Regions from separate parts of the Undibacterium sp. 5I2 genome, predicted to be linked through region 2. Evidence: predicted binding sites of a transcription regulator. Region 2 holds the regulator's gene; each other region holds the start of a gene.

Region 1 (6,943 bases), on a different contig from region 2:
TCACTGTCAAGATCCTGGCGTGCAATGCGCGAATTGACCATGCGGTCGGCTTCCATTTCCAGCGCCCATTGCAAGTTGCTGTCGTCGGCTTGAAACAATTCATAGTAATTGGTGCGATCCAGCGAGGTCGTACCATTCATGCGCATGCCGCGCCGGTTGAATTCTTCGGTGATATTGGCATGCTTGCCGGTGCCTTTGAACATCATGTGCTCAAGCAAATGCGCCATGCCGGTTTCGCCGTAATTTTCATGCCGCGAGCCGACCAGGTAGGTCATGTTCACGGTGACCGTCGGTTTGCTGGCATCCGGCATGAGCAAGACCCGCAAGCCGTTGGGCAAGCGGTATTCGGTCAAGCCTTCGACGCTGGTAATTTGCTGCATGTCTGGCGGCAGTACCAGTGCTTGCGCGGACTGTGTGCTGAGGATCAGGGCGCCGCTGCAAATGAGGATGCGTAGCAAGGGTGTGAACGGTAGGAAACGAAACGAGACAGATGACATGGAAAGTCCTTATGGCAAAACTTCGAAACAATGCGGTCGTGGCCAAGCCACCACCCTTGTAAGCCTATTGATCGCTGAGCGTCATGGTCTGACTACCGTTCCAGCGCGTACCCGGTGCCAAGACCACCGGCTGACGGACGATGGCGGCTTCCACGCAGAGCATACGCTGTTCTTCGCCGGCTGCCAGATCCGGCAGTTTGACCGCAGCATCGGCTCCGGGGTTCCATACCACCGCATCAGTAAAACCGCTGCTCTCGATGTGCAACTGCTGCTGCTGCGCTTGTTCCAGCCGCAGCGGCTGGGTCAGCGGCCCGTAAATTCTATCAATTTCTTGGATATGGTGTAAATACTCGGCCGTTTCCAGCACATCGTTGCGGTCGCACAAGCTGTCACGGTAAACCACGCCTTGTAAGCCATGTAGTCGCGCTTGTGCCAAGTCTGCCAGCGCGAAATAGCTGTGCAAGGCGGCGGTGAAGCTGAACGGTGTATCGCCGCGGTTCTCGATCTCCAAGCTCACCTGTAGCGTATTGGCGTAGACGCGCACCGTCAACCTGGCCGTGAAGACATGCGGCCAGATAGTGAGCCGTGCGATATTTTCTTGTAGACAAAATACTGCCACGGCACTGCCGTCGGGGTGCATCTCATTGCTCTGCAATTTCCACTTGGCGGTACGGGCGAAACCATGCCTCGGCAGTGGGCCGAGCGTGGCGAATTGCGGAAAAATCACTGGGATACCGCCGCGAATGGCGCTGTCCGAAGTAAACGCGGAGCGTTGGCTGAGAAATAATTGTTCCTTGCCCTGCGCCGGTATCCATGAACAGACGTGGGCACCGTGGCTGGCAATGCGTGTGCTGGCGCCATCACTGGCGCGGAGGGTCAGAAATTCCATGTCGCTTGTTTTGTATTAAACAGACCCCTATTCTAAGCCATGGCGATAGCGAAACATGGTAATTTTCACCATGTTTCACCAGGGAGACTTCAGCCTCGTTCCGCCATGATCATCGCCGCCGCTTTTTCCCCTATCATCATGGTGGGCGCATTGGTATTGCCGCCTATCAGAGTTGGCATGATGGAGGCGTCGACCACGCGCAAACCGGCCATGCCATGTACCTTCAACTGCGCATCGACCACGGCCATGGCATCCTTACCCATTTTGCAAGTACCGACCGGGTGATATACGGTATCGGAAGTGGCGCGCAATACCGCACGTATCTCGTCATCGCTGTGCACTTGCGCGGTTTGAAAATCGCTGCTGCGCACCTGTGCCAAGGCTGGGGCATCGAGCAAGCGGCGCGTCAGTTTGAAACCCTTGAGCATGTTTTCCAAATCTTCCGGATGCTCGAGAAAACGCGGATTGATCAAGGGCGCAGCATGCGCATCGGCGCTGGCCAGGCGTACTTCGCCCACGCTTTGCGGTCGTAGCAAGCACATATGGCAAGAGTAACCATGGCCGAGATGGAGTTTGCGCGCATGGTCGTCGAGCATCGCCATAACAAAATGTAATTGGATATTGGGTGCTGCCAGTTCCGGGTCGGTTTTCAAAAAGGCACCGCCCTCGGCACCGTTGGAACTCATCAAGCCACGCCTTTGGTTTTGATAGCGCCGCCATTCGCGCAGCATACGCACACCGCCAGCGGCAGAAATACCGAGCAAATCGAGGCTAGGGGCGCGGTACTTGAAAACAAAATCGGGATGATCTTGCAAATTTTGGCCGACCCCGGGTAAATCATGTAGCACCGCAATGCCGAGCGCTTGCAAGGCCGTCGCGTCACCGACCCCCGACAACATTAATAATTGCGGGGTTTGGAAGGCACCGGCGGCGAGCAGAATTTCGCAGCGTGCGCGCAAAATCTTGAGCACGCCGTTTTGGCGCATTTCGACGCCGACCGCACGCTTGCCTTCGAACAGTATCTTCGTCACCATACAGCCGGTTTCGACCCGCAGATTGGCACGCTGCCCCATATGCGGACGCAAATAGCCACGCGCGGCGGTCCAGCGTTCGCCTTCATGCTGCGTCACTTGATAAATGCCGACGCCTTCTTGCTCGGCACCATTGAAATCGGGATTGATCGTGAAACCGGCTTGGCGTGCCGCAGTAAGATAAATCTCTTGAAACGGATTGTCGCTGCGCAGCTCGCTGACTCGTAAAGGCCCATCCTGACCATGATAGGGCGCACCATGGCTTTGATTGTGTTCCGACTTGATGAAGTAGGGCAGCACTTCCTCATACGACCAGCCGGCATTACCAAGCGCGGCCCAGTGGTCATAATCGCTCTTGTGTCCGCGCACATAGACCATGGCATTGAGACCCGATGACCCGCCCAGCATTTTGCCGCGTGGTTGATAGCCACGGCGGCCATTCAGGCCCGGCTGTGGTACGGTTTCAAAGGCCCAGTTATTGAGCTTGGTCGGCAGCATGGCGACCACGCCGATCGGGGTAGTGACGACCCAACTGTCGCCGGCACCACCGGCTTCGAGCACGGTCACGCTGATGCGTGCGTCTTCCGACAGCCGCCCGGCTACAGCGCAGCCACCGGCACCGCCGCCGACGACGATATAGTCAGTCATTGTTGTTTCCATCTTGTCTCCTCGGTGTAATCAATCTCAGCAGGTCTGCTCTGGTATTGCACTGCAGCGTTGCTGAATTGCCGTATTCAATGTACGGTAGCAAGAATATTAGTACGCCCGTTCGAATTATGTAAGGACATTGACTGCCACACCGTGAGCCACTGAGCATGTTCCCTGCTGCTGCTTCTCTTGCCTTCGGCACCGTGTTGTCGGTGCGCGACGCCGTCTTTCCCGCCCACCCGTTTTCGGGTTTGCTGGCGATTGCGCGTGAGCGCGCGTGGCCGCTGCAGAATTTGTTTCCCAGCTTGCTCGAGCCGGGCCACAGCCACATCACGTATTTGGAGGCGCGTGCCGGGGTCTTGTGCGCGCAGCAGCAGGGCCTTGCGGATCTCGGGATTTGGTCGGGCGAGCGCAAATCGCTGGCGCAGTTAGGCTTGATCAGTGCCGGCATCGGCGCACATGACACTTTGTTGGAGGCCTTGAAATTTGCCTTGGAATATCAGATGGTGGCCGGTTCTATGCTCGATTTGCAATTGCAAATTGACGCGCACGAGGCCTCTTTATGCGCCTACCCCTTGTTTGATGACCGCGAATTGGAAGATTTTCTGGCGGTCGACCACCTGTTGACGGCGTTTAATGTCGCCCGTCAATTGTGTGGCCCAGCATTTCGTCTGCTGCGGCTGGAATTGCGGGTGCCGCAGTTACGCCGACTATCACTGTATGAACAAAGCTTTGCCGCCCCGGTAAAGTTGGGCGCGGCGCGCTGCCGCATCGTGTTTCCGCGAGATTTGTTGCAGCACCGCTTAGCGCAACCGGACCAGGCGCGGGTACTCAGCGTGCGCCAACATTGTCAGGATGAGTTAAGCGCCGCCGGCGTACTTGGGCGGCGCAGCTTATTGCATATTTTGGTAGGACTCGATTGCCAATTGCACAGCGTGGCTGATAGCGCCGCGGCCTTGAACATCAGCCCGCGTTCGCTGCACCGCTTGCTTGCGCGCGAAGGCAGTTCCTATTTCCAGATCAGTGAAAATCTTCGGATAGTAAGGGCCAAACACTTGTTACAGAGCGGTGAAGCGATCGAACGCATCGCCGAAGCACTCGGCTACTCGGACACCCGCAGCTGGCGCCGCGCCTTCAAGCGTGCGACTGGCAGCACGCCGGGAGCGTATCGTGCTGGTTTGATCGGTCTGGACGCGTAGAATCCAATCCTTACGGGGCAGCGTTGCTGATTTGACTAAAAAAATCAAACACTCCTTGCTCACTCATCCGCCGCGCATTCGATAATTCGCCACCTGTTGAGGCATACAGCAGGTGGTTATCGGGCGAGAGCAAGACAGCGGCTGGAATGCCTTTTTTGATCGGATTGCCATAGGCGGCCGCCAGTGCCAAGTTCTTGTCGAATTCACCGACATTCACTTTGACCAGCACAAATTGTGCCGCGATCAAGGCGGCACTGTGGCCCTGCATGGAGCGGTTAAGTTCTATGCAATCCTTGCACCAATTGGCACCGAAAATCACCAAGACTTTTTTCTGGCTGGCACGCGCTTGCGCCAATGCAGCCGTCAACTGCGCCTGTGCATCGGCGCTTTCATCGTAGGGCTGGGCAGTACTGGCCTGGGCTTGGGCGGTGCACAGTAGCGTTGCCAACAGCAGTAGCAATAGACGTTTGATCATGATCGTATAAGTAAGAGAGTGAATTTGTCGATATTGACTCAAATCAATTATTTTGTCATTGCTTGGCGCTTAAGCTTTCTCAAAAAAGCAATAAATACTGTATAAATATACAGTTTTAGCTTGCAAGCAGATAAAATAGCGCGATGTTAGCTTGCTCATTCTTGTTGTGAAGAAAATTATCCATTGCGATTGCGATTGTTTTTACGCCGCCATTGAAATGCGTGACGACCCCAGCTTGCGCGGACGAGCGCTGGCGGTCGGCGGCCGTCCTGATCAGCGTGGTGTGGTCGCCACCTGTAATTACGCAGCGCGTCGCTTCGGCATCCATTCGGCCATGCCGATGGCGCAAGCGCTGCGCCGCTGTCCCGAGCTGGTGATTGTGCCACCGGCGATGGAAAAATACCGCATCGCTTCGCGCAGCATTCTCGACATCTACCGCGACTACACCGATGCGGTCGAGCCTTTGTCGCTGGACGAAGCCTTCCTCGATGTCAGCTGCGCCACGCTCCACCACGGCAGCGCCACCCTGATCGCCCGAGAAATCCGCGCGCGGATTGCAGAAACGGTCGGTATCACGGCGTCGGCCGGGGTGGCACCGAATAAATTTTTGGCAAAAATCGCCAGCGACTGGAATAAACCCGATGGCTTGTTCGTGATCTTACCCGAGCATGTCGACGCTTTCATCGCCGTGTTACCGGTGGCGCGCTTGCATGGGGTCGGCCAAGTGACGGCGGCGCGCCTGCATGCGCTGGGTATTCATGTGTGCGCCGATATACAGGCTTGGTCGCTGCCTGCACTGGTCGAGCACTTCGGCAAATTCGGTCAGCGCTTATATGAGCTCAGTCGTGGCGACGACCGTCGCGAAGTCTCGGCGCATGCCGAACGTAAATCAGTCAGTGTGGAAGAAACTTATACGCTGGACTTGCCCGATCTGGCCAGTTGTTTGGCCGAGTTGCCGGCTTTATACGCCTCATTACAAGAGCGCGCCCGTCGCGCCGATGCGCTTGGCCATATTCACAAGTTGTACATCAAAATACGCTTTGCCGATTTTCGCTCGACCACGGTGGAATGTCTGGGGCAGCAGATGGATGCCGAACTATTTGCGCAACTGCTCAGCACCGGCTTTCAGCGGCGCGCGCTGCCGGTGCGTTTGCTTGGACTCGGGCTGCGTTTGGCCGAACCATTACCGGCGCATCAACTGGCTTTGTTCGATTGAATCACGGTAGCGTCACCGTATTCGGCGCTGCCAGCAAGTTGCTGAAATACAGGTTTTCCATCTTTTTGAGATTGAGTTTTTCCAGTCCATTGTCAAAACTTTTTTGCAATATCAGGCCGCGTGGCGTGTGTTGAAAGCAAATGTGCATGGAAAAAGTGGTCAGCGCTTTGGCATGGAAGATAATCTGTTGCCGCACCTTGCTCAGCGCCGGCTCGGTGATAAGCAATTGGCGCAACACATTTTGGTCGATCACAATCACGTCAACCCGGCCGATGAGCAACTTGCGCAGGTTACTGAGGTCGGAAGGGGCATTGTCGGTCTTGAGCAAGCGTTGCTGCACCAGGGTATCAAATTCTTCGCCATTGGCGTAATCTTGCACCGTGCCGATGGTCAAGCCTTTGAGGTCGCTCAGACTTTGCCAGTCGAAATGCTTATCGCTGAGGCTGGCAAAACCGACCACACTGTTACCGAGTGAATGAGAAAAATAACAGCTTTTTTCTCTTTCTTTGAGATAAAACGCCGGGAAATAGCCGGCGAACTCAGGATTATTCAAGCCTTCTTGTAGCGTACGGCTCCAAGGGAAATACGCGATTTCGCTGCGCCAGTGCGCCGCACCAGCGGCCGCCTTGACGATCGCCGCGACCCAACCTTCTTCCGGTAGTGCATGACCAACATAGGGCGACCATTCAAGTGACGCAAGGCGCAAGGGTGCGAGCTCGTCAGTGGCGGCAAAAGTCGGGCTGCTAAGCATGAGCAGGGCGACAAAGAGCCAACGCAAAATTGTCATCATGTGATGCCGATGTGAATCGGTGGCAGGATTGTAATTAATCTGTTTCACTCTTGAGGCAGGTATTTTTTTCTGAGTTTTTCGAGCACACCAGACTGTTGTACTTTCTCAAAAGCTGTGCGAATTTTTTGTACCAAGGCCGGATCGCTTTGCTTGTTCATGGCCAGGTAGTAGCTGCTGCTGCCATCGAGCAAAAACACC
Region 2 (6,943 bases):
GCCTTGTGCGCCAACATTAACAACTAGTATTTTTGAAAGGTGCGCCATGACAACTACTCTGATTACCGAGCAAATCCAACTGCCCTTGCTGCCATTGCGGGATGTGGTTGTATTTCCGCATATGGTCATCCCCCTGTTTGTGGGGCGACCGAAGTCAATCAAGGCGCTTGAAGCCGCGATGGAACAAGGAAAGAGCATCATGCTCGCGGCCCAGAAAGCGGCTGCAAAAGATGAGCCTTCTGCCGATGATATCTACGAAATTGGCTGCGTAGCCAATATTTTGCAGATGCTTAAATTACCCGACGGCACCGTTAAAGTGTTGGTCGAAGGTGCGCAACGCGCACGTATTCACAAGATTCACGACACAGAATCGCATTTTTGGGCCGAACTGAGCCCTGTGGCTGCCGAAGAAGAAGATGATTCGGAAGTCGAGGCGATGCGTCGCGCCATCGTTCAGCAATTTGATCAGTACGTCAAACTGAATAAAAAAATTCCACCGGAAATTCTCGCTTCCTTGTCCGGTATCGATGATGCCGGCCGCTTGGCCGATACCATTGCTGCACATTTACCGCTGAAGTTAGAACAAAAGCAAGTGATCCTCGAGATTTTCAGCGTCGCCAAGCGACTCGAGCATTTGCTCGGTCAATTGGAAGGTGAACTCGATATTCTGCAGGTAGAAAAACGCATCCGTGGTCGCGTCAAGCGCCAGATGGAAAAATCGCAGCGCGAGTATTACCTCAACGAGCAAGTCAAAGCGATACAGAAAGAGTTGGGCGAAGGCGAAGACGGTGCCGATATCGATGAACTCGAAAAGAAAATCGTTGCCGCCAAAATGCCGAAAGAAGCGCGCGACAAAGCCATGAACGAGTTGAAGAAACTCAAGATGATGTCGCCGATGTCGGCCGAAGCCACGGTGGTGCGCAATTACATCGATACCATCGTCGCCTTGCCATGGAAAAAGAAATCCAAGGTTAATAATGATCTGACCAATGCCGAGAAAGTGCTCGAGGATGAGCATTACGGCCTCGATAAGGTCAAAGAGCGCATTCTTGAGTATCTCGCAGTCCAACAACGCGTAGACAAACTCAAAGCACCGATATTGTGCTTGGTGGGGCCTCCTGGCGTCGGTAAGACTTCGCTGGGGCAATCGATCGCCCGCGCGACCAATCGTAAGTTCGTGCGCATGGCCTTGGGTGGGGTGCGTGATGAAGCGGAAATTCGCGGTCATCGGCGCACTTACATCGGCTCCATGCCAGGCAAGATTTTGCAAAGCCTGGCGAAGGTCGGTGTGCGTAATCCATTGTTCTTGCTCGATGAAGTCGATAAGATGGGCGCCGATTTCCGTGGTGATCCTTCATCGGCGCTGTTGGAAGTGCTCGATCCTGAACAGAATCATACATTTTCCGATCATTACATCGAAGTCGATTTCGATCTCTCTGATGTCATGTTTGTGGCAACCTCGAATTCTTACAATATCCCGCCGGCGCTGCTCGATCGGATGGAAGTGATTCGTTTGTCCGGCTACACGGAAGATGAAAAGACCAGCATTGCACAACGTTATTTACTGCAAAAACAAATCAAAAACAATGGTTTGAAAGAAGCGGAGATCAGCATTGCGGAAAGCGCGATTCGCGACATCATTCGGTATTACACGCGTGAAGCCGGTGTGCGCGCCTTGGAACGAGAAATTTCCAAGATTTGCCGTAAGGTCGTCAAGATGTTGCTGCTCAAGAAGACCGAAAAGAAAGCCACGATCAATTCTAAGAATCTCGACAAGTACTTGGGCGTGCGTCGCTATGACTTCGGCGTAGCGGTCAAGGACAATCAAGTTGGTCAAGTGGTTGGTTTGGCTTGGACTGAAGTCGGCGGCGATTTGCTGACGATAGAAGCCGTGGCCATGCCGGGTAAGGGTGGCGTGATACGCACCGGCACCCTCGGGGATGTTATGAAAGAGTCGATTGAAGCTGCGCGCACGGTCGTGCGTAGCCGCGCCAAGCGCCTCGGCATCAAGGCGGATGTGTTTGAGAAAAGCGATATTCACATTCACGTTCCTGAAGGCGCGACGCCGAAAGATGGTCCCTCGGCCGGTATTGCGATGACCACTGCCTTGGTCTCGGTGTTTACCGGTATTCCGGTACGGGCCGATGTCGCCATGACGGGTGAAATCACTTTGCGTGGTGAGGTTTTACCGATTGGTGGCTTGAAAGAGAAGTTACTGGCGGCACATCGCGGCGGCATCAAAACCGTCTTGATACCAGAAGAAAATGCCAAGGACTTGACCGAGATTCCCGATAATGTGAAAAACAAACTCGAAATCATTCCGGTGCGCTGGATTGATAAGGTGTTGGAAATCGCACTCGAGCGTATGCCGCAGGAATTGCCCGAGCCTGAACTGGTGGCGGCGGTGGCTGTTGCCGCTGCAGCTGCAGTGGTTGAGCCGGTGGTTGATCTCACCGTGGTCAAGCACTGAGCCTTACTTGAATAAAAAATGCCCGCGCAGTGTACTGCGCGGGCATTTTTTTTGGCACCAAACGGCGTACCGATCAGCTGCAGATCACACCCAATTGCGCATCAGGCCGACGGCCAAGCCTTCGAGCGAAAAATCCTGTTCCTGGTCATCGATGCGGATGGTCGAATAATCGGGGTTTTCCGGGATCAATTCTATGCAATTACCGGTCTTTTTGTAACGTTTGACGGTAACATCATCACCGAGGCGGGCGACGATGATCTGGCCATTGCGCGCTTGATCTGATTTTTTAACTGCCAGCAGATCGCCGTCGAGGATGCCGGCGTCGCGCATCGACATGCCGCGTACCTTGAGTAAAAAATCGGGCTTGGCAGAGAATAAGGCCGGATCGAGTTGATAGCTGGCTTCGATGTGCTCGCTGGCGAGTATCGGTGAGCCGGCGGCGACGCGCCCGACCAGGGGTACGCTGAGCTGCAGCAGCGCCGCCGGCACGGCGAAGTGTGCGCCGGTAATGTGGCTGGACAAGGCTGATTCAAGCAGGCGAATGCCGCGCGAGGTGCCGGCGGCGATTTCGATCACACCTTTGCGTGCCAGTGCTTGCAAATGCTCTTCGGCGGCATTGGTCGAGCGAAACCCGAGCTCATTGGCGATTTCGGCGCGGGTCGGGGGGAATCCGGTATTGTGGATCGCGTCTTTGATCAGATTTAGGATTTGTTCCTGGCGGGCGGTCAGCTTAAGCATGAGGTGGCGGCGCACGTAATTGCGCTGTATATATGAACAGTCTGTATTTTTATACAGTGTCGCATTATGTGCAAGGAAATTCTGCTTTGTTTGCCTTAGCGGCCGTCAATCTCTGTTCCGTAGTCGACAAGTGAGGGAAGTGATTGAATGAAATGAAAAACTGGGTTACACTTGTTGGCTTTCCTCTTCCTGCACTCGTCTTGACGCCGAGGCAGGCTATTTTATTGTCCACAAGGAGAATATATGCGTCATTATGAAATCGTATTTATCGTACATCCCGATCAGAGCGAGCAAGTGCCTGCAATGATCGAACGTTACAAAGCCAGCGTTGTTGCACGTGGTGGTCAGGTTCACCGCGTTGAAGATTGGGGCCGTCGTCAATTGGCTTACATGATACAAAAATTGGCTAAAGCACACTATGTTTGCATGAACATTGAGTGCGATGCAGAAACATTGCTTGAGCTGGAAACAGCATTCAAATTCAATGATGCGGTTCTGCGTCACCTGACAGTCAAACTGAAAAAAGCTGAAATCACTCCATCGCCAATGATGAAAGCGGTTCAGAAAGAAGACGCAGCAAAAGCTTCGCGCGTCGAAGCCCCGGCTGCTTAATTCGTTTGATTTGAAGAAGGTCGTCTGAAAAAAGAGTGAATCACCTCCAAGTTGTTGCGCGCATCATAGAGAAATCGCCGTTGCGCTACACCCCAGCCGGTATACCGATCGCATCTGCTACTTTGATGCACAGTTCCCGGCAGGTCGAAGCCAACATCGAGAGATTGGTCGAATTTGAAATGACTGCGCAAGCCGCAGGGCAAATTTCAGCACAGTTCGCCAGCTTGCCGATGGAAGTAGAGATGGTTTTCACTGGTTTTTTAGCACGCAAAAATCGCAACAGCAAAAGTCTCGTGTTTCACATCAATGAAATCGGGACCAATTTACTAGATTAGGAGCCAAAAATGGCATTCGGTAAAAAATTTGATAAAAGCAAACTGAAGCAAAAGCGTCAGCAACAAAACCCTTTGTTCAAGCGCAAAAAATTCTGCCGCTTCACAGCAGCACATGTAGAAAAAGTTGATTACAAAGATATCGACACCTTGAAAGATTTCGTGCAAGAAAACGGCAAAATCATGCCAGCACGTTTGACTGGTACGAAAGCTTTGTACCAACGTCAAGTTGACACGGCGATCAAGCGCGCACGCTACTTAGCGTTGTTGCCATACACTGATCTGCACACAGCGTAATTGACGGCAAGGTATAGGAGAAAAATATGCAAGTTATTCTGATGGATAAAGTCGTTAATCTCGGCAACCTCGGTGATGTAGTTCGTGTTAAAGATGGTTATGCACGTAACTTCCTGATCCCACAACGCATGGCTCGCCGTGCGACAACAGCAGCGATCGCCGAATTCGAAGCGAAGCGCGCTGAACTCGAAAAAGCTGCAGCAATCAAATTGGCAGCAGCTCAAGCTCAAGGCGAAAAACTGGAAGGTTCTACCGTTCAGATTTCCCAAAAAGCTGGCGTGGATGGCCGTTTGTTCGGTTCTGTCACGAACTCTGATATCGCTGAAGCCTTGGCTAAGCAAGCTTGCGTAGTTGAAAAATCGCAAGTGCGTTTGCCACAAGGTCCGTTGAAAACAACGGGCGATCACGCGGTAGCTGTTGCATTGCACACAGACGTCGTTGTGAACATCACCGTAACAGTAGTTGGCGAGCACGCATAATTGCTGTAAAGTGAAGTAACAAAAAAAGCCGGGGATGACCCGGCTTTTTTCATGTGCGCTAGAAATTATTTATACCATTTCGATGCCTGTTTGCATTGTTGTTTAAAATAAACTCTCAGCGTTCTCCTCGTATGTAATCGTTTTGTAACATGATTTAGCAGGTATAATGCGCGCCATGAAAGCCGCTTCTGATCCGCAACTTGACGCTATTCGCGTCCCTCCTCACTCCATAGAAGCAGAGCAATCTGTTCTTGGCGGCCTGTTACTTGATAATGCTGCTTGGGATCGTATTGCTGACTTCATCAGAGAGGAAGATTTCTATCGCTATGATCACCGCATTATTTTTCAATGCATGATCAAGCTCATCAATTCTTCTCGTCCAGCTGACGTGATCACAGTCTTTGAGGCGCTCAGCAGCGTGGGCAAAGCCGATGATGTTGGCGGGCTCAGTTACCTTAATGCATTGGCGCAAAATACGCCCTCAGCCGCAAATATCCGCCGTTACGCTGAAATCGTGCGTGATCGCGGAATTTTACGTAAGCTCATCACGGTTTCCGATGAAATCGCCGGCAATGCATTCAATCCGCAAGGCAAAGAAGTCAAGCAAATGCTCGATGAAGCCGAATCAAAAATTTTTGCGATTGCCGAAGAAGGTTCGCGTGGTGCCCAAGGCTTTCAAGCGATTCAACCGCTGCTCACGCAGGTGGTCGAACGGATTGATGAATTGTATAACCGCGATAATCAAAACGATATCACTGGGGTGCCAACCGGCTTTGCCGATTTGGATAAAATGACCTCAGGCTTGCAGCCAGGCGATCTCGTTATTGTTGCCGGTCGACCATCTATGGGTAAGACCGCGTTTTCGCTCAATATCGGTGAACATGTCGCGATCGAGAGCGGCTTGCCGGTTGCCGTGTTTTCGATGGAAATGGGCGGGGCGCAGTTGGCCATGCGTATGCTCGGTTCGGTTGGTCGGCTCGATCAGAGTCGTTTGCGGGTAGGCAAGCTCAGCGATGAAGATTGGCCGCGTCTGACCCATGCGATACAAAAAATGAACGATGCCCAGTTGTATATCGATGAAACACCGGCCTTGAGCTCGATCGAGTTGCGCGCCCGTTCACGCCGCTTGGCGCGTCAGTGCGGCAAGCTTGGTTTGATCATTGTCGATTACTTGCAATTGATGTCGGCCAATTCTGCCGGTGAAAACCGTGCCACCGAAATTTCAGAAATTTCCCGTAACTTGAAGGGCTTGGCGAAAGAATTGAATTGCCCGGTGATTGCCTTGTCGCAGCTTAACCGTTCGCTCGAGCAGCGTCCGAATAAGCGTCCGGTGATGTCGGATTTGCGTGAATCGGGCGCGATTGAGCAAGATGCCGACGTGATCATGTTTATTTACCGTGATCAGGTGTACAACCCTGATTCGCCCGACAAAGGCACGGCCGAAATTATCATCGGTAAGCAGCGTAACGGACCGATCGGCAGTGTGCGTTTGACCTTCCTCGGTGAATACACGAAATTTGATAATTACGTCGGTTCGCTGTCGGTGTATGGTGATAACGAATAAATAGTAGAAATAGGCCGTACAAATAAGCAGCAGTTCTGGGTGGCCACGGCCACCTACTCATACTCAGTACGACGGGGATGGGTCAATTAGATTTTTATTTTCAGTGAGAAAAAAATGTTTGGACGCTTCATGCCTACCGAAGGCAAATTCTTTGAACTCTTTAACCAACATGCAGAGCTCTGCGTCAAAGGTTCGAAAGAAATGCTGGCCTTGATGACGAATTTTGATGATCTCGAAATTCGGGTTCACGCGATTGAAAGTCTGGAAAAGCAGGCCGATACCGTAACCTATCAAACGATTGAATTGTTGCATAAAACATTCATCACGCCGCTTGATCGCGATGACATTCATCAACTCATCACGCGCATGGATGACATTCTCGATTTGCTCGAAGATGCGGCGCAAACTATCTCGCTCTACGATATCCGTGAGATCACCCCGGAAGCCAAGC
Region 3 (6,943 bases), on a different contig from region 2:
CGATCGCCAAGCGTTGAAAATTATAGACGCCCAATAATGCCAAGCCCAAGGTGATCAGCATGATGGTCCAGCGCTGATCAATCGAAAAACGGATTATTTTCTCAAACATCTCAGCTCCTAGTGTTCATGTGCAGCGGAGGCTTTGCCGAGCTCTGCTTTGATCAGAAAGCTATTCTTTGTGACATAGCTTTCACCGGCTTGCAACCCGCCCAACACCTCGGTCCACTGGCCATCGCTACGGCCAGCCTTAAGCACACGGGCTACGATGTAGTCTCCTTGACGAACAAACACCTGCGGCTGATTTTCTATCTGCTGAATCGCCTCATTCTTGATCGCCAAGGGCACCTTGCTTTGTCCCGATGCCAGCGCCACCTGTACCGTCAAGCCCGGATGCCAGCGCCGCTCTGTGTTCGGCAGCACCAAGCGCGCCAAGGCTTGACGGGTTTGTTGGCCCGCCACCGGGCTGAGGAAACTCAACTTGCCAGTGGCACTGGTAGCAGACGATTGGGCGCTGACTTCGGCGCTTTGTCCCGGCCGAATTTGATCGAGATCAGCGGCAGGAATGGTCAACTCTACCCACACCGTCGCCAAATCGGCCAAGGTAAACACGGCACTGTCTTCCTTGAGTGACTGGCCGACCGCGATCTGTTTTTCGGTAATGGTGCCGCTAATAGGTGCGCGCACCTCATGCCGCGCCAGATGTTGTTCGTTACGAGGCAAACCAGCACCAATAACCGCGAGTTTTTGTTCGGCATTGCGCAAACCGATTTCCAGCTCTTGCAAGCTGATGCGGGCGGCTAAAAAGTCTTGTTCTGCCGAGATTTTTTCATCCCATAATTTCTTTTCACGCTCGAAACTGCGCTCGGCCAAGGCATAGCGTTTTTGCGCTGCCAGCAATTCACTGCGCTGGTCGGCCAAAGCCTGACTGGAAACCACCGCTAACAATTGCCCGGCTTTGACTTGGTCGCCAGCGTTGACGTGCACGCTCTCGACGATACCGGCCAAACGCGGAACGATTTGCACCACGCGATCTTGATTGAGGCGCACTTCGCCGGTCAATTTCAGGCTGGTTTTGAGATCAATCGGGCCGACCGCTGCAAATTCAACACCGTTTTGTTGTGCCGTTTGTGCATTCATCGTGATTTTTCCCACTTCTTCTTCGGCGTGTTCGGCCTGGCTAGGCGCACGTGCGGGAGCGCCGTGTTCATCGCCGGCATGGGCGGTTGCTTCACCGGCATGCGCATGCGCCGCTTCTTTACCTGCGCGAGCATGGCTGGCAGCAGGCGTGCGCCAGTAGTAAAACAGACTGCCGGCAACAAGCAACAGCAGGGCGATCAACAGGCCGATACCGGCGCGAGTAGAACGTGTCATAAGGTATCCTTGGTTTGCATAGTGGAGTACAGGCTCAGCGCCGGATCGGCCAGCAGGCTCTCGATCTCGCTGGCGGCTTGATGGGCATCGGACAAACTGCGCAGATGCTGCGCTTGTGCCAACAATAAGGAGCGCTGGGCGTCGGACACATCAATAAAGTTGAATTTGCCGTATTCAAAGCCCTTGAGCGTCATCTCAAAGGCGCGTTGCGCACCCGGTAAAATTTCTCGTTCCAGCAAGCTGTGTTCATCCAAGGCCACACTCAGGCGCTGGTGAATTTGCTGCAGTTGGCTGTAGAGCAGACTTTCGCTGACGGCCAACTGGTCACGGGCTTGATTCAAACGCGCGCTGGCTTGCTGCACATTGCCCTGATTCCGGTCTGACCAAGGTAGCGGAATCGCAATGGCGACCAAGGCTTGTTGCCGCCCGGTTTCGGCTTCGCGCTTGGCACCCAGACTGACGCTCAGATCAGGGATGCGGCGGCTGCGTTCCAATTGCAGATTGGCTTGCCCTTGCTCGACCGCCAAGCGGACACGCTGCATCGTTGCCGCTGCGCGAAGGCGCTCTGATAGCGCGACCATGCTCGGCAGCTCGGGCAAATCATCGAAGCTGCCGCTGAGTTCAAAATCATCGGCCTGACGTGCGCCCCAGTTGGCGGCCAAACGCTGACGCGCTGCGAGTAAGGCACTGTCAGCCTGACTGAGCTCGATGCGAATACCACTTTCAGCCACGCCCGCCTTGGTTTCTTCTATCGCAGAAATTTTCCCTGAAGCGACTTGTTTGGCGGTCGTCTCTCTGACCTTGCGAGCCAGATCGAAGGAGTGGCGCGCCAAGCGGCGACGTTCTTCGGCAATCAACACGTCGAAAAAACCGCGCGTCGCGGTGGCGCGAATTTCCGCTGCTTTGATCGCCAGTTCATTATTTGCGATGGCCGCCTCGCTTTGGGCCAGAGCAATCCGTGCCGGACGCTTGCCAGCCAACTCCAAAGCTTGGGTAATTTGCACCGTGGTGCTACGATTATCGGCACGACCGGCATCTTCCACCGTGATGCCGAGTTCCGGATTCGGACGCAAACCTGCTTGCAGCAAGGCCCCGGCACTGACATCGAGACCATGACGGGCCGCCGAAATCTCACGATTGGCCGCGAGCGCTCTTTGCACTGCCGCAGACAAGCTCAAGGCGCGCAGTGGGCTTGTTGCGGCTAAGGGCGATGTGGCAGAGGCGGGAGCTTCCGCCGCCACGGCGAGTGGACACACTAACAGCGCCGCTAAATGCAGCGGCAATATAAATTTTTGCATAGGATACTCCTGAAAAAAAACAAGAAAATATCCGGCAACGACCTGTCAGGTCATGGCTTCAAGCTAGCCGTAAGGCAAGTAGGGGTGACAGATGGATCGCCGGACTCAGGCGAGGGCGATCCAGTTGGGGCGATCGGGTTGCTCCGAATCGGTTTGTGCGGTTTGTGCCGGCGGCGCGGCGATTTTCATTTGCATCATCAAGCCAGCCAGATACTGCGGGTCGGGCTCGTGACTAAGCCAAGAACCATGCGGGCAGGCTGCGCAATCGGCATGCGCGGCCGAATTAGCTGGCGTCGATTGACTCAATTTACTGTCCGCATCGCCATCGGTATCGGCATCGTGATGTTGATGCGCATGATGACCGAAGTGTTGGGCACTGCGACCACTTTCATGCTGGCAATACGCGCTCACCACCGTCCAGCTTAATTGCAGCAGGATACAGAGGCTTAGCAGGAACGCGATTTTTTTTACCATGGCCGATATTATCATACCTCATTAAGTAAGCAGGATCAGCTTGGCCGCATTACGGACAAAATGATTTGAGTCGCCGCGACCAGCATCCCGTCACGCAGTGGGGCATCTTTTTTATCTTGCGTGTAGTACAAGGCAATGATGAGCGGAGACTTACCGGGCGGCCAGATTACGGCGACATCATTGGTCGAGCCGTAATCAGCGCCGCCAGTTTTGTCGCCAACCACCCAGTTTGGCGGCAACGCAGCACGGATTTTGTTCGCACCGGTGGTATTGCTGATCAACCAATGTTTCAATAATTCACGCTCTGCCTTGGGCAAGGCATCGCCGAGCACAAGCTTTTTCAGACTCGTGGCCATCGCCCTCGGGGTGGTGGTGTCACGCAAATCACCAGGCACGGCGCTGTTGAGCTCGGTTTCCCAGCGATCAAGGCGGAATTCTTGATCGCCGATTGAACGTGCGTAAGCCGTCACGGCAGCCGGACCACCGAGTAATTTCATGAGTAAATTGGCGGCGGAATTATCGCTGTAGCCGATGGCGGCGGCACATAATTCGGCAACCGTCATGCCGGTGGCCAGTTTTTTTTCGGTTTGCGGCGAGTAAGTGACGAGATCATCACGACGATAGTCTACTAATTGCTGTAATAAGCCAGCTTCGTAACGGCTGCGTTCGAGTATTGCGCCACCTAGCATTACTTTGAAGGTACTGGCCAATGGAAAGCGTTCATTGTCGCGATAAGCGAGCTCCGTGCCGTTGCCGGTATTGAGCACATACACGCCAAGGCGACCACCGACTCCACGTTCGAGTTCAGCGAATCGTTGTTGCGGTGGCATAAAGGGGGCGGGCAGTTCGCCAGTGACACAAGCACTCAGCGCCGGCAAGCTTGCCAGTGCTAACAATAAACGACGCCGCGCAGAAAACTCAGTGTAGGGAGGGTACATGCTCTATTAAAAGAAAATAGTGAATGAGGAGGTGGTGTTGAAATGGATTTTAGCGGCACTATTCGATATTGTCTGTAGGACTGGTACGAAATCTAGCTGACTGATCGTTACGGCGCGCTTCAATAATTAACTCGCCTATTTTTGATGAAACCCGCTCGCTGATATGCTCATGCTCTATTCTAGCAAGATAATCGGCAGGTGGAATCCACTCATCCGGATGGCGCGTCCTGTATTGTTCGACCGAAGCACGGTTCTGTTGATGGGCCAGTTGCACGGTCGGCAGCGCCATGATCAGCGTGGTCAGTTTTTCACGTAGCGCCATGACAGCCGGAGTGCGCGCTACCTCCACCTCTGTGCCGAAGATAAAGTCTACGTAGCCGACCGTGCCAGTCTGTATGGCGTCATCAAGCATGAGGATTTTCTTAATGAGCGCGTGCTCCATGACTCTATCGACGATCGCAGTGATCCGCGTTGCGTAAGCAGTCCGCCACACATCCAGTAAATCCGGTCTCGCAGTCACATCGGGGCTTGCCAGCGCGGCATCGAATTGCCTTCCGATGTAGGCGATGTGCGCTTCCAAGGCCAGCTCCAACTGCATCAAGCGAATGCCGTATTGGCTCATTGCTTGCGCTTGGCAGCGCTCGTCGAGTCCGTCCGAACTATAGCTCAGGCCCATGAACATGTGCTTGACAGCGGCGGTCATCACAGGGCCTACTTTTTGATAATAGATGTGTCTGGGTGTGCCTTCCGGTAAGGCTGTCAATATTTTACTGTCCAGACTGGCGCTTATTTCCTCTTTTTTAACGAGGTAGCCGGCATAGGGTGCGACTCTTGTTAGCCGTTGCGCTCCTTTCGAGGCCACGGTATTCAAGCTGTCAGTCAGGAGGGCGTGCATACCGCCCTTGAGCAAGCAGCGATTGAGCGTTTCTGCGGCCTGATACTGCAGTGAATTTGCCTGACGGGGATGAAAATTCCCCGGCGCACGCATGCCGCCTATGGCGGCAGTAAACCGGTCGCAGGAGGACTGTGCTTGTTCGGCTTTTTCTCCACACGCAGCCGGGTTCAGCGGCGCGGATGAGACCGCGCTGAGTGTGTTCAGTGGCCCCGATTCAGGCAATACCTGAGAGTGGCTGGTGGCAACAACATGAGTGGGCTTAACAGTTGCTAGATGTAGCAAGATCATTCTCCAATGTCTCGTGACGGGGCTTGCCATAAGGATGCAGAGATGCGCGAAAAGTAATGACTTAAAGGCACAGATGCTCAAAGCAGCGCGCCATTATAAAAAAAGAAAGCGCTGGTTAACATTAAAAAAACAATCATCTAAAATCTGACTATGGTTTGAAACCCCGGCCTTCAGAGGCTGTCGCAAAAGGGTAGTGAGTCGGTATCATTACCCCGACTGGTGGCCGCGTCGTTCCTGCGTGCTTTTGGCAGGAATCCAGCGACGTTCGTGGTTAACTGAAAATGCCAGAAATTGTGGCATTTTCAGTGTAAAAAACGACACTAGGTTCCCGCCAAAAGCACGCGGGAATGACGAGGTATACGGTGTTTCAGGTGTAAAAAAGCCTGATCATTACCCACAAGTTAGATCGATTACGCGCCCACCCATTCGCCCAATTCGTCATTGCCGCGTACGCGCCTTTTATATCTGTGCTGCTCCGGCGCAACAGAACGTGTTCATTTCACAGAAAAAAAAGTGCCCTTGATCGACCCTCCCACCCTGAAGGCACTAAGGTGCCACTTAGTTGTTCACGCCAGCAAGCAATAACGGATTCCATAGCCATATGCAGTCGCATCAGTAATAATGCTCGAGTATTTTTTCTTACAGTCAATTTTTACGCGAAAGAGCATCCATGCCGGTCACCCCGACGACAGAACAACAAATCATCGTCTCCAATACCAGTCGGGTCGTGCTGATTGAAGCCGTTGCCGGTGCCGGTAAAACCACCACGCTGGCACTGGTGGCGGCGCATGCGCAATTGGCACCGACAAAAATTTTGGCTTTGTGTTTCACCCAAGGTGCGAAAGGACGCTTGATCGAAAAACTGCTGCAAGAGGGCGCGGCACGCGGGATTTCGGTATTGACGATAGAGGAGTGGGCGCAAACCCAAATACAGCGCTTGGTACAATTGAATTACCTTGAGCGACCTAAAACTTACCGCAACGATGAGAGCATTCGCCACCATCTCGTTGCCGCTGCCAACGGTGTTTGGGAGCGCTGCCAACAACGCGGCGACGGCAGTGACTTCAATTTTGCTTTCGAACACGATAACAAGCGGCTGGAAGAATTGCTGCTCTTATTGACAAGACTGAAGTCAACCTTATCCTCATTGCAATTTTACGAAGAGGATTGCGGTCAAGAATGCTTGGATGCGCTGGCCGAAGAGTTTGATGTGCCAGCCGTCGCCATAGAAATCTGCCGCGCCTATGAAATGCGCAGGCAAGCCGTCGCCGGCGACTTTTTATGGCAAACCGCAGCCGATTTCGTACCCGATCTGGTGCTGATGCTGCGCATTCATAGCCAAGCTATCACCCAGATTCAAGCGTTTTCCTTAATTCTGGTGGATGAGTGGCATGACGTCAATGCGGCAGAATTCACGCTATTACAAACAGTTAAACGCTCGGCGCGACTGCTGGTGGTCGGCGATCGCGATCAAACCATCCATACCGCGCGCGGTGCCGATCTGCATTTTTCCACCACTGGCTTCGACCTCGGCTTTCCCGATGCGACCCGGCTCAGCTTGAGCCAAACCCAACGCTTCGGCCCGGCGCTTTCCCGAATGGCAAGCCGCTCCATCCATCCGCGCAGCTGCCTCTCCATTCCCGGCAGTCACACCCTGATCCGTCAGGTCAATTACTCAC

The links. The regulator LexA, encoded in region 2, represses DNA repair genes until DNA is damaged. The targets are predictions, from matches to a motif close to ACTGTATNNNNATACAGT.
Positions count from the first base shown of each region.
Region 1: a site for LexA is predicted at 4,836-4,853, ahead of dinB (DNA polymerase IV). Genes of this name have one in related genera too.
Region 3: a site for LexA is predicted at 5,893-5,910, ahead of QN359_RS10540 (ATP-dependent helicase). Genes of this name have one in related genera too.

Region 1 is NZ_JASJVS010000064.1:1,892-8,834, reverse strand. Features, by position in the region: gene QN359_RS16935 (pitrilysin family protein) at 1-497, opposite strand, end outside; gene QN359_RS16930 (D-hexose-6-phosphate mutarotase) at 562-1,386, opposite strand; gene QN359_RS16925 (GMC family oxidoreductase) at 1,476-3,077, opposite strand; gene QN359_RS16920 (helix-turn-helix transcriptional regulator) at 3,233-4,264, shown strand; gene QN359_RS16915 (thioredoxin family protein) at 4,275-4,739, opposite strand; gene dinB (DNA polymerase IV) at 4,906-5,955, shown strand; gene QN359_RS16905 (transporter substrate-binding domain-containing protein) at 5,957-6,742, opposite strand; gene QN359_RS16900 (ABC transporter substrate-binding protein) at 6,790-6,943, opposite strand, start outside.
Region 2 is NZ_JASJVS010000009.1:73,801-80,743, forward strand. Features, by position in the region: gene lon (endopeptidase La) at 47-2,470, shown strand; gene lexA (transcriptional repressor LexA) at 2,555-3,208, opposite strand; gene rpsF (30S ribosomal protein S6) at 3,452-3,820, shown strand; gene priB (primosomal replication protein N) at 3,856-4,155, shown strand; gene rpsR (30S ribosomal protein S18) at 4,165-4,449, shown strand; gene rplI (50S ribosomal protein L9) at 4,476-4,928, shown strand; gene QN359_RS05500 (replicative DNA helicase) at 5,104-6,492, shown strand; gene QN359_RS05505 (DUF47 domain-containing protein) at 6,607-6,943, shown strand, end outside.
Region 3 is NZ_JASJVS010000025.1:12,648-19,590, reverse strand. Features, by position in the region: gene QN359_RS10570 (CusA/CzcA family heavy metal efflux RND transporter) at 1-109, opposite strand, end outside; gene QN359_RS10565 (efflux RND transporter periplasmic adaptor subunit) at 118-1,371, opposite strand; gene QN359_RS10560 (TolC family protein) at 1,368-2,669, opposite strand; gene QN359_RS10555 (hypothetical protein) at 2,775-3,143, opposite strand; gene bla (class A beta-lactamase) at 3,179-4,081, opposite strand; gene QN359_RS10545 (hypothetical protein) at 4,140-5,258, opposite strand; gene QN359_RS10540 (ATP-dependent helicase) at 5,935-6,943, shown strand, end outside.